DNA from 4 places in the Shewanella sp. BC20 genome. Region 4 is predicted to be linked to each of the others. Evidence: predicted binding sites of a transcription regulator. Region 4 holds the regulator's gene; each other region holds the start of a gene.
What was found. The regulator sigma-54, encoded in region 4, starts transcription at its own class of promoters, with help from an activator protein. The targets are predictions, from matches to a motif close to GTTGGCACGNNNNTNGNNT.
Positions count from the first base shown of each region.

Region 1: a site for sigma-54 is predicted at 1,876-1,894, ahead of glnA (glutamate--ammonia ligase). Genes of this name have one in related genera too.
Region 2: a site for sigma-54 is predicted at 1,999-2,017, ahead of CBX96_RS03625 (YccF domain-containing protein). Genes of this name have one in related genera too.
Region 3: a site for sigma-54 is predicted at 1,457-1,475, ahead of CBX96_RS00790 (DUF1328 domain-containing protein). Genes of this name have one in related genera too.

Region 1 is NZ_NHRI01000013.1:62,013-65,191, forward strand. It holds gene glnA (glutamate--ammonia ligase) at 382-1,791, opposite strand; gene typA (translational GTPase TypA) at 2,778-3,179, shown strand, end outside.
Region 2 is NZ_NHRI01000002.1:252,111-255,289, forward strand. It holds gene CBX96_RS03615 (M14 family metallopeptidase) at 1-575, shown strand, start outside; gene CBX96_RS03620 (alpha/beta fold hydrolase) at 575-1,444, shown strand; gene CBX96_RS03625 (YccF domain-containing protein) at 1,507-1,914, opposite strand; gene CBX96_RS03630 (1-aminocyclopropane-1-carboxylate deaminase/D-cysteine desulfhydrase) at 2,184-3,131, shown strand; gene CBX96_RS03635 (hypothetical protein) at 3,135-3,179, opposite strand, start outside.
Region 3 is NZ_NHRI01000001.1:183,599-186,777, reverse strand. It holds gene CBX96_RS00800 (diacylglycerol kinase family protein) at 1-756, opposite strand, end outside; gene CBX96_RS00795 (hypothetical protein) at 911-1,105, opposite strand; gene CBX96_RS00790 (DUF1328 domain-containing protein) at 1,128-1,304, opposite strand; gene pfaD (eicosapentaenoate synthase subunit PfaD) at 1,968-3,179, opposite strand, start outside.
Region 4 is NZ_NHRI01000015.1:74,090-77,268, forward strand. It holds gene lptB (LPS export ABC transporter ATP-binding protein) at 1-291, shown strand, start outside; gene CBX96_RS15595 (RNA polymerase factor sigma-54) at 396-1,871, shown strand; gene hpf (ribosome hibernation promoting factor) at 1,900-2,187, shown strand; gene ptsN (PTS IIA-like nitrogen regulatory protein PtsN) at 2,190-2,633, shown strand; gene rapZ (RNase adapter RapZ) at 2,630-3,179, shown strand, end outside.

The sequences.
Region 1 (3,179 bases), on a different contig from region 4:
AGGTACATGAGAAGCCAAAAGGACAGCACTGTGGTGCCTTTCCTCGCGACCCAGAAAGCGTTTTTAATGGTTTGAATTCAATGCGCTAACTGAATATGAATGGAGAGTATTCCGTGTTTGGCTCCAAAAAAGACGCATTATTATAGTTGTAATCGAGAATCGTTCTTAATTGAATTTACAAAGCCTTTACTTTTTTATGCACCCAAAATCACGAGGCAACAACAAATGGACAGATAACAAAGAGGTCGGAGTGTATGTGTGTAGAGGTGTTGAATAGGCAGGGGAATACTTGGGAGTCACAGAGCGATAGAAACAAAAAAGCCCCGACAGAAGACCGTCGGGGCTGTTAGATGTTGTGCAGCTAATCGATGCCGTTAGCCATTACAGGCTGTAGTACATCTCGAACTCTAATGGGTGAGTTGTACGGCTTACACGCTCAGCTTCTGCAGATTTCAGTGCAATGTAAGACTGGATGAAATCTTCGCTGAATACACCGCCGCGAGTTAAGAACTCGTGGTCAGCTTGCAGGTTTTCAAGCGCGTTTTCTAATGAAGTCGCTACTTGTGGGATTTCAGCCGCTTCTTCAGCTGGCAGATCGTACAAGTCTTTATCCATAGCTTCGCCTGGATGGATCTTGTTTTGGATACCATCGATACCCGCCATCAGCAGTGCTGCGAAACCTAAGTATGGGTTTGCATGTGGATCTGGGAAGCGAGTTTCGATACGACGGCCTTTAGGGCTTGGTACCACAGGAATACGGATTGAAGCGCTGCGGTTACGTGCTGAGTAAGCTAACATCACTGGCGCTTCGAAGTGTGGTACTAAACGCTTGTAAGAGTTAGTGCTTGGGTTAGTGAAAGCGTTCAGCGCGCGAGCGTGCTTGATGATACCACCGATGTAGTACAGTGCAGTTTCACTTAAACCAGCGTATTTGTCGCCTGCGAACAGGTTCACACCGTCTTTAGACAGAGATTGGTGAACGTGCATACCGCTACCGTTGTCGCCAACGATTGGCTTAGGCATGAAAGTCGCAGTCTTACCGTAGGCGTGAGCCATGTTGTGTACTACGTACTTCAGAATTTGGATTTCGTCCGCTTTCTTAGTCAGAGTGTTGAAGCGAGTTGCGATTTCGTTTTGACCCGCAGTCGCCACTTCGTGGTGGTGAGCTTCAACCACTTGGCCCATTTCTTCGAGCACTAAACACATAGCGCTACGTAAGTCTTGTGATGAGTCAACAGGAGCTACTGGGAAGTAACCGCCTTTCACGAATGGACGGTGACCAGTGTTGCCACCTTCGTAGCTAGTGCCAGAGTTCCATGCCGCTTCTTTAGCGTCGATTTTCACGAAACAACCAGACATGTCAGTACCGAAACGTACATCGTCGAACAGGAAGAATTCTGGTTCTGGTCCAACTAATACAGTGTCAGCGATACCGGTAGAGCGTAAGTATTCTTCCGCTTTTTTGGCGATAGAACGTGGGTCGCGGTCATAACCAGTCATAGTGCCTGGCTCGAGAATGTCACAGCGGATCAGGGCAGTGGTTTCTTCGGTGAATGGGTCTAATACAAACGTGGTTGGGTCTGGCATCAGCACCATGTCTGATTCGTTAATGCCTTTCCAGCCAGCGATTGACGAACCGTCAAACATTTTGCCGTCTTCGAAGAAATCAGCGTCTACCTGATGAGCAGGGATAGATACGTGCTGCTCTTTACCTTTGGTGTCGGTAAAACGTAAATCAACAAACTTAACTTCTAATTCTTCAAGTTGCTTTAAAACTGATTCAACTGACATTCTCAAGTCTCCGGTAGGGTAAAGGGATGTCCCTTCTATAATCTTTTAACTCAAGTCGCGCTTGAGCCAAACTTACAAGCTATATAGCGATATCTATGCCAACAATTTAAGGTGTTGATAATCAAAGGCTATATATTTTAGTGCACAACAATTCACTTCGTGTTGCACTATATTGGTGCGTTTGCATGTGGCATTTTGGTGCATTAATCCATTTTGGTGCGCACCGTCACAACACCATTTTAGTGCAAGCAACTTGAGTGCAATCTCGCAACGCCTATTTATCCCGAACTCGTCGGCCCATTAAGCACAGAGGCAAGCCGGATTAATATCTCAATTCTGGCTTTTGACAAGATTCGAAACCAAACAAAGCACAACGAATTTAGCACATTAGTGTGGCGAGAGAACCGTGCAAGCTCACTATTTCAATCGCCCGCAATAATGTCACAAAACTGTGGCAACCTAAGCTGTTTTTCGCGGGGCGGTTATGGCTGGTTATATTGAATAGTGCTTAATTATCAGATCATTAAGAGCGTTGTTCGCAATGTGGAATAGAGTTTGTTGAAACTGAGGCCAAAGGAATCCGCAGAAACCGCTAACTGATGCCTGCTGCGCTTATTTTTATGGCCCACTCTGGCGCATCACGGCTTGATGGCGTGGATTGACTATACTTATGGCGGCTTTGGGCCGAGCGACAAAAGTACTACTGAGTGAAAAACAGTGAATTCAGCTGCTTAGCTTGGTTGATGACAAGATAAACTGGTGAATCGCCTGCGCATTAACGGTGCATTTAGGCTATTTGACTCGGGCAAGAGAGTACCTTTTGAGCACAGTGCTCAAAAAATTGTTTTATAAGTGTTCAAAAATAATCCTGTGCGGCGAGGCCGCTCTGGAGTAGAATGTCACGCTTTTTTATGGCGACTCAACGTAGATTGCTATAACGAATATTGAAATATCCCTATTTTTGTTTGATGGTAAGAGGTTTATCCGTGCTAGAGAATTTACGTAACATCGCCATTATTGCGCACGTTGACCATGGCAAAACGACCCTGGTTGACAAGCTGCTGTCGCAATCAGGAACCCTTGCAACCCGGGGAGAAGCTACTGAGCGGGTGATGGACTCCAACGATCTTGAAAAGGAACGTGGGATCACGATTCTGGCAAAGAATACTGCCATCAAGTGGAACGACTACCGCATTAACATCGTAGACACCCCAGGCCACGCCGACTTCGGTGGTGAGGTTGAGCGCGTACTGTCAATGGTGGACTCAGTATTACTGCTGGTTGACGCCGTTGACGGTCCAATGCCACAGACTCGCTTCGTAACCAAGAAAGCGTTCGCACAAGGCTTAAAGCCAATCGTTGTTATCAACAAGATTGACCGTCCTGGT
Region 2 (3,179 bases), on a different contig from region 4:
GCCTTGGCGGCATGGAGCTTGAAACAGCAGGGCTGGTGGCCTATGTGCAACAACTGCTTAGACAAAGCACCAGTCTTATTTCACTCGATGCGCATTCTGGCTTTGGTTTGACGGATCATATCTGGTTTCCCTATGCCCACACGCGCGCATCCTTTGAAAATGCTCACTTCATTTATCACTTAAAGCAGTTATTTGAAGCGAGCTATCCCCATCATGGCCATTATCGGCTTGCGCCCCAGAGCCAGTTTTATCGCACCCATGGTGATATTTGGGATTACTTGTACCGCCAGCATCATACCCAGGATCCTCAAGCCAATATTCCATTCTTACCTTTGACCTTAGAGATGGGCTCATGGGCATGGATTAAGAAAAATCCAAGGCAAATATTCAATTTTGCGGGCTTCTTTAATCCGCAAAAAACACACAGGCACCACAGGATTTTACGCCGGCACACCGTTCTGATGCAGTTCTTGATGGAGGCGGCGTACGCACGGGAGTTAGAAGGACTGACGCCCGAACATCTCACACAACTGGCGCAGAGTGCGCAGCAGTTTTGGTATCGGGAGCGTTTTTGATGACAACGTGGGTATTACTCAGGGGCTTAATGCGCGATCAACGCCATTGGAATGGCTTTGATCAGAGATTAAGGCAAAGGGGCTGCACCGTTTTTACCCCTGACTTGCCTGGCAATGGGATCCTCACTCACCAAGTCAGCCCTTTAACTATCCCTGAATATGCCAGCTCGATATGGCAACAATTGGATGAGCATTTAGCGGGACAAGCCTTTTATCTGCTGGGCTTATCGATGGGCGGCATGCTCGCCATGGAAATGGCTAAGCAGCGCCCCGAGCAGATAAAACACGTATTTGTGCTGAATAGTAGCGCGGCTAACTTATCACCGTGGTATCAGCGATTTAATGGATTGAATGCCCTGAGTGCTTGGCTCAAACGTTGCCGCGGTCGACAGCTTAATCCTATCGAATCGACGATTGTGCGCTTAACCAGTTATCGCCATCGGCGCGATGTCGCCTTGATTGCTCGTTGGAGCCAATATCGCCAAGAGTCGACACCGCATTTTAGTAATGCGTGTCGTCAGTTGTGGGCGGCGTTTCGTTATCGCAGCCCAGCGTCTTTGCCTGTTCCTGTCAGTATTTTATCGGGTGATCGTGATGCATTAGTGAATATTCAAACCAGCAGGGCATTAGCACAACATTTTAACGTCGACTTAGTTGTCTTGGCCTATTGTGGTCATGACATCACCATAGATGCGCCAGCCAAACTGGCGCATTATCTATTCGAAATGATAAGTCTAGAACAAGGGGAAGTGAGTGAGCCATTTGCTGATTACACTGATTTACTCGATGAAGAAAGGGACTATCACGAAGCAAGATTAGTGCAATCACTGACTAACTATACATCAGCACTACCCAGTGATGCAGAGTAGTGCTGAGTGATCCGACTTAGGCTTTAGCAACTATGATTATTAGGCTTCCGCTACTGTGGTTATTACGCTTTCGCTACTATGGTTTGCCCAATCGGTGTCAGGCTTAATAGCGCCAGCTTGATATGTTGGATCCCGAAGGGGATACCAATAATCGTCACAAAGCAGGCGAGGGCATGGGCCAAATGGCCTATGGCCAACCAAATCCCAAACAGCAAGAACCAAATAATATTGCCCACCATACCAAAGGCACCTGTGCCTAAATCTTCACGTCCGGTTAAGTGACGACGATTCATTTGCTCTTGTCCAAAGGGCCAAAAGGTCAATTCGCCAATGACAAAGCAGGCGCGGCCGAAGGGAATACCGATAATACTGATAAAACACAAAATCCCCGCGAGCCACCAGGCGAGTCCCATCACAAATCCACCAAGGACAAACCAAGCAATATTGAAAATTAACCGTAAAAGTGACATTGAATACTCCTTAACACATTTTAAATCTGTGTTGGCATTACCTTGGCCAACACACAGAATCATTAATTGATACTTAAATGGAGTAAGCGAGAATTGTGCCAAAATATTTTTCCTTATTTATCAGTAAAATATTTATCTTGGTGACGGTGTGACGTTGTAAAAAATGCTAGATTTTCGCGAAAATGCTTAATAATTACGGACGATGTAGGCAAGCTCGCGGTACACTAACGGCCTTGTTTCCTTCGAGTGTATCCATGTTAGCCAAAAGCCTGCTCTCCGACAGTCCTGTAGAGTCTTTTTCCTTTGCCGGACGCGAGATATTTCTCAAACGAGACGATTTATTGCATCCTGCGTTTAGTGGCAATAAAGCGCGTAAGTTTGCCTATTTTTTAGACCATGATTTTGCTGACGTGACTAAGCTGATTGGTTATGGCTCCGCGCAGGCTAACTCGTTATATTCACTGTCAGCGCTCGCCAAGCTGAAGGGCTGGCAGTGCGATTTTTATGTGGATCATATTGCCAGCCATATCCGCACCTTGCCGACGGGTAATTATGCCGCTGCCATCGCCAATGGTACGCGTATCATTGATTTATCAAGCCTGATTGCAACCAATCCTTTTCTCCAACGTGAGCCTAATTGGACTTGCCATGACTTTATTGAGCAGCAAGTCTTGCCGGCTGAGCCTAACGCTTTGTTTATTCCCGAAGGCGGGCGCTGTCAGTATGCGCAATATGGCGTCAGTCAGTTAGCCACCGAAATAGCTGCTTGGGCCGAGTCACAGCAAATTTCCGATCTCAAGGTTTTTTTACCTGCAGGTACAGGAACAACGGCACTCTTTTTAAATCAGTATTTTGTGCGTCAGCAATTGAATATTCGCGTGCTTACCTGCGCCGTTGTCGGCGGCGATGAGTATTTAACGCAGCAGTTTTATGAGTTAAATCCCAACTCTGCTGAACATCCACAGATTTTGAATGTGGGGAAGAAATACCATTTTGGGAAACTCTATCCTGAGTTTTATGCCATGTGGCAAAGACTCAGTGCCAGCGGTGTGCAATTTGAATTACTCTACGATCCCTTAGGCTTTATTGTGTTAGAGGATTATTTACAGCGCGAGCAACATGCCTCCATCCTCTATATTCATCAGGGGGGGCTATTAGGAAATCAAACCATGTTGCCAAGATATAGACGAAAATACGGTGAGGGCGATGCAGGATAGCGTTTAGCCAACTAACTTATTACGCTTTAATATTTTGTGGGTGCGTGT
Region 3 (3,179 bases), on a different contig from region 4:
GACGGGATTGGCGATAATCCAGGCTCGCTTATGCAGTTTGATTTCCCCTTGAGTGTACATCTGCTCCAGCGCTTTAAGTTGCCAGCGATTTAACCCTGCGGTTTTACGAATGCTTTTAATCTGTTGCAGCACCTCGGCGAAGCTGAGCTCGGGACGGCGGCACACAAGATAAGCGGCCAGCACCATTACGGAGCGCCCGCGTCCGAGCGCGCAGTGGATTAATACCCGCTTTTGGGCGCGTACTTGACGGTGTAACCAGTTAATCGCCTGATTTAATTGGGCGCTAGTCGGCACACTGTGGTCAAGAATAGGGATATTCAGATAGTCAATATGATCCTCATACAGGGACACATCGAGGCCGTCGAATTCGGCGGTGACATCTAAAATGGCGGTAATGCCATAACGATTCAGTTTAGGTAAATCGGCAGCGCTTAAGCGGCTACCCAAGTATAGATATTTATCAATGGCTTGCATTGAAGGCACGCTATCGCGGCGCCGTGCCCAGAGATTATAGAGTCGGCATCCTAATAAAAATGGAATAAAGCCCCAACGGATATACCAAGGGATGGATCCATCCTGACGTTTTCTAAAAATACTGGCGAGATTAAACCAATAGGCTGAGCCGACAAGGGCGAGGGAAAGGCTGCTCCATGCCCAAATAAAGGTGAGGATAGGGGAGTGGCCCGTTACGGCGAAATAGCCAAATAACAGCGCTCCGAACAGGTAGAAATACTTAATGTGGATCCTACTCAGCATTGGCATCTCCTCCATCGATAAGCGGCGAGCCTCAGGGAAACCCACTTTATCGTGACCAATAGCTGTCACGATAAAGTGGTTCGGTGGTACTCAATTGAACTGTGGTTCCCCTGATAGACTCGTTTGCGGGACTATCTACTTTCCGTCATCCGTTCTAGCAGCGAGTATCTTTCGCTTTAACGCCTTCTTTCAGTTCTTCACAGGCATCTTCAATCGCATTGCCGGTATCTGTGATGGCTTCATCGATTTTTTCGCCTGCGTCCTCGGCGTGGTTGTCGCTACAGGCTGACAGTCCAAAGGTTAATAATAAGGCTAAAAATGCAGTGGTAATCATGGTCATAGGTTTCATATCGATTCTCCTTTTATCCAATTTAAGCGCGTGGTGCCTTGCCCTTAAGGGCGTTGACCAGCAGGGAAATCACAAGTAATACAATAAATAGGAAGAAAATAATCTTTGCGATCCCCGCTGCGGCGCCAGCGATCCCCGTAAATCCAAACAGTCCGGCGATAATGGCCACAACCAGAAACATTAAGGTCCAACCTAACATAGCCACCTCCTTTGTCTTATTTCGGTTTTTCTGTCTTCTTTCACTCTGCATGTTTACGTCGAGTGAGCTAGTTGCTGGGTGAGTTGGATAAGCAAGGTTACGTCTTACATCCTGTTATCACTCAATCCCGCAATAAACTCACAAAGGGGATATTGCGAGCTTAATGCCAACTTTGAAGTTTTTAGTTAATCCACTGATTATTAGTGTAATTTTTAAATTTTGTATTGGCGGGAGTATTGGCTGATATAAGCGAGATAGGCAATTTTTACCTGCGATTCGGTAAGAGTTGCAGTGGGGAAATCGAGGGAAAATCGCGTCCATCAAAGTTCGTTTCTGTAATCCATTTTAAAATCAGGTCGTATGTATTTGATAGTTTGTAGGCGAGCATTGTCACGGCAGTGGACATCGGAAAAAGGGATTTTTCCGTTGAGCCCCCAGGGATGGGTTTACGGCGTGCCACTGAAGTGACAATGCGGAGCGGAAACAGAACTCCAATCGGCTTTGGCATTGTTTATTAGATTGATTGAAAGCGACAATGCCGAGCGGAACTGAACCCGTAATAGAGCTAAAAATGAAACTCAAAATTTAACCCCCCAATTTAACCCAAAAAAAAAGCGGGTTAAGTTTTCACTTAACCCGCTCAATAAGGTTTAGCAAAGCGAATTAGCAGCGTTGCAGTGGTTTCCAGCGTTGCAGGTTGACCGGAATACTTACCCCTTGGGATAACAACAGGTTAATCCGTGCTTGATAGGCGGCGCCCTGCATTAAATGTTTGGCCAAATCGACCGCATTGCGCTCGCGGTAATCATCTAAATAACTGCCTTTTGCCCAGGCATTAAAGGCGCCGAGGGCGGGGCCTGCCCAGATTTGGTAATCCATTTCGCGGCCAACTTCACCCGTGTTTGACCAGCGGCTTGAAAGACCCAAATACCAGCGGAAAATCAATGCCATTTTACGTTTTGGGTTATCCAGTGCACGCTCAATTTGTTTAGGATCGCGCTCATTAAAGTGCGCTACAGTACCTGCCCAAATATCATCTAATGAGGCGCGAAACACTTGCTCTTCCAGCTTTTGTCGTTCCTCTGTTGGAATCGCCTCAATCGAGTCGTAGCGGGTGTAAATCTCGTAGAGTTTATTGGCGCGCATTGGGAATAGGGTGCCGCGCTTAACCACTTGTAACTTAACGCCCATTTCAAACATATCGGCGGCGGGCGCCATAGTCACATCGGCCATTTCGGTGGTGGCGAGTAATTTACGGGTATGTTCGCTGGCCCCAGCCTCAACACAGGCTTGGTTGATTGAGCCAGTGACAATAAAGGCCGCGCCCATATTGAAGGTCGCCAGCGCCGCATCGGGCGTGCCGATACCACCACCTGCGCCCACACGGATCGGTGTTTTGTACTGGTACTTGGCTTGAATGGTATCTTTGAGCGCCAAAATAGTCGGCAATAACGTGACCAGAGGGCGATTGTCGGTGTGGCCGCCAGAGTCAGCTTCGGCGGTAATGTCATCGGCCATAGGCACAGATTGTGCCATCAACATTTGATCTTCGCTGATAAGCCCTTCGTTCACTAATTGTTGCAGCATCTTAACCGGGGCGGGCTCCATAAACTTGGTCGCCACCTCGGTACGGCTGATTTTCGCAATCACTTTGTTGCCAATCACAATCTCGCCGTTGGCGTCGCGGCTCAGGCCTGCGGCTCGGTAATAGACGATTTGCGGTGTTAAGCCCAAGAAGGCCGAGGCCTCAACCGTACGCACTTGATGCTTGAGGAAGAGTTCGACACTGCCACGCTCAAGCGCTGGTTCGCTCGGGCTGTGAATGAGGTTAAAGGCGTAGGGGCCATTGGGCAATGCCGTTTGAATGCGTTTAAT
Region 4 (3,179 bases):
GTCGAAATTGCCCGCGCTTTAGCGGCCAATCCTAAGTTTATTCTGCTCGATGAACCCTTCGCCGGTGTCGACCCGATTTCGGTTATCGATATCAAGAAAATCATCGAACAACTCAAGAGCCGAGGCCTTGGGGTACTGATCACAGACCACAATGTGCGCGAGACCTTAGACGTCTGTGAACATGCCTACATTGTCAGTCACGGAAACCTGATTGCCGAAGGAACTCCCGCAGAGATCTTAGACAATCAGCAAGTTAGGGCTGTGTACTTAGGTGAACAATTCAGGCTATAGTTACTTAAACAGAGCCAATTAGCCTTGAATTTTGGCTTATAAGCGCCATCAATATGATACAAGCGGCCTAAATTCAAAATAATAACGTAGGGATCAGCGGTAACATGAAAGCGTCACTCCAGCTCAAACTGGGTCAACAGTTAACCATGACGCCACAACTCCAACAGGCCATTCGTCTGTTGCAATTGTCGTCATTGGAACTGCAGCAAGAGATCCAGCAAGCCTTAGACTCTAATCCTCTTCTCGAGCTGGAAGAGGAGCAATTCGACGCGCCTACCGAACGTAAGCAAGATATCGCCGATACCGACTTTAGCGAAACGACGGCCCAGCCACAGGAACAAGACAATTCCACCGTGGACATTGCCGAGTCGTTGACCAAAGAATCCCTGCCCGAAGAACTGCCCATGGACACCACTTGGGATGAAGTCTTTACCGCCTCGCCAAACTCAGGTTCTGGTGCCAGCCGTGAAGATGACATGCCCTTCCAAGGGGAAACTAGTGAAGGCCTGTACGAACATTTAGAATGGCAGAAAAACCTCACGCCCTTCTCTGAAACCGATTTAGCCATTGCCACCGCGATTATTGATGCCATCGACGATCAAGGTTATCTCACTCAAAGTACTGAAGATATCCTCGAAGCCATGGGCAATCCTGAGATAGAACTGGATGAAGTCGAAGCCGTACTCAAGCGAATTCAACACTTCGATCCCGTTGGTGTCGCCGCAAGGGATTTAAGCGAATGTCTGCTTATCCAACTCTCCCATTTTTCGCCGGATACCCCACACCTCGAAAACGCCCGAATGTTGATCAAAGATCATTTAGATCTGATCGCTACCCGCGACTTTAGGTTGTTGATGCGTAAGACCAAACTTAAAGAGGACGAGTTAAGGGACAGCATAGCGCTGATCCAAACCTTAAACCCTCGCCCAGGTTTGCTCATCACCCCTGTTGATGAAGAATATGTCATCCCCGATGTATCGGTGTCGAAGAAAAACGGTCGCTGGGTGGTCGAGTTAAATCCAGATTGCATGCCAAAAATCAATGTTAATCAGCAATATGCAGCCATGGCGCGCAGCACTAAAAGCCAAGCCGATAGCCAATTTATCCGCGGGCATCTGCAAGAAGCCAAGTGGTTTATCAAAAGCCTTGAAAGCCGTAACGAAACACTGCTCAAGGTGGCAAACTGCATAGTGCAATATCAACAGGGTTTCTTCGAATACGGTGAAGAAGCCATGAAACCTATGGTCCTGAACGATATCGCCGAGGCGGTAGAGATGCATGAGTCCACCATTTCACGGGTGACCACACAAAAATACATGCATACCCCAAAGGGACTTTTTGAACTAAAATATTTCTTCTCAAGCCACGTCGGGACTGATGATGGCGGTGAGTGCTCATCCACGGCAATCAGAGCCTTCATTAAGAAACTGGTTGCAGCGGAAAACCAGAAAAAACCATTAAGCGACAGCAAGATGGCACAGCTTCTGGCAGAACAGGGAATTAACGTTGCGCGCAGAACCATTGCGAAGTACCGAGAAGCGATGCTTATTCCCCCTTCCAATCAGCGTAAAAGTTTATAGCCTAAAGTGGAAATCGGAGGACGTTTATATGCAAATAAACCTGAGTGGACACCATATCGAGATTACTGAATCGTTACGGGCTTATGTTGAGGAAAAGTTTTCAAAACTTGAACGTCATTTCGAACAGATCAATAATGTGCACGTTGTGCTCAATGTTGAGAAAATGCAACAAATTGCCGAAGCGAGAATCAACCTCACCGGTGGTGAAGTCTTCGCGACTTCAGAGCATGCAGATATGTATGCTGCCATAGACGTCCTGATCGACAAGCTTGATCGTCAGGTTATTAAACACAAAGAGAAGTTAACAAAACACTAGCAATGGAACTTCGTACCATACTGCGGCCGGAATGCACGACCTGCGCCACTCCGGGCAGTAAGAAAAAGGTACTGGAACTTATCAGCGACTTAGCCGCTGCCCAGTACCCCACCCTCTCATCTCAAGAGATCTTCGAAAGCCTAGTGGCGCGCGAAAAGATGGGGAGCACAGGTATAGGTAACGGCATCGCCATTCCACATGGTCGATTAACCGATATAACACAACCCATAGCCATATTGGTGAAATGTGAGGAGCCGATAGCCTTTGATGCTATCGATAAACAACCTGTCGACATTTTATTTGCGCTGCTGGTGCCTGCTGACCAATGTCAACAGCACTTAAGCACTTTGTCCTGCATGGCTGAAAAGCTCAGCGACAAACAAATATTGAAGCAATTGCGCAAGACGCATGATGAAACGGAACTCTATCAGGTAATCACTGGATGAAACTGGTCATAGTGTCAGGGCGCTCAGGCTCAGGCAAATCGGTCGCACTAAGAGTGCTTGAAGATCTCGGCTATTATTGTGTCGATAATCTTCCGTTGCCGCTGATTGGCAGCTTACTCGAACAGCTCAAGGGCAGTAACGATCTCGTCGCCATCAGCGTTGACGTGCGTAACCTGCCGGAGCAAGACAAGGTACTCGTCAAACAGCTCGCAAGCCTGCCAGAGGGCACTGAACTTACCAGCTTCTTCTTAAATTCCAGCGATAAAGTACTGCTAAAGCGCTACAGCGAGACTCGGCGCTTACATCCCTTATCTAAGAGCCGAGTATCACTGCAAGAAGCCATCAAACTTGAAGGCAAATTGCTCGAGCCCCTGTCACAGCAGATGGATCACTACATAGATACCTCAAATCTGAATATCTATGAACTCAGCGACCAAGTACGGCAAATCCTGCTTGGCAGTGTCGATAAGGAACTGGTGATCAACTTCGAGTCCTTCGGTTTTAAGCATGGTATGCCAACCGAAGCCGACTTTATGTTTGATGTGC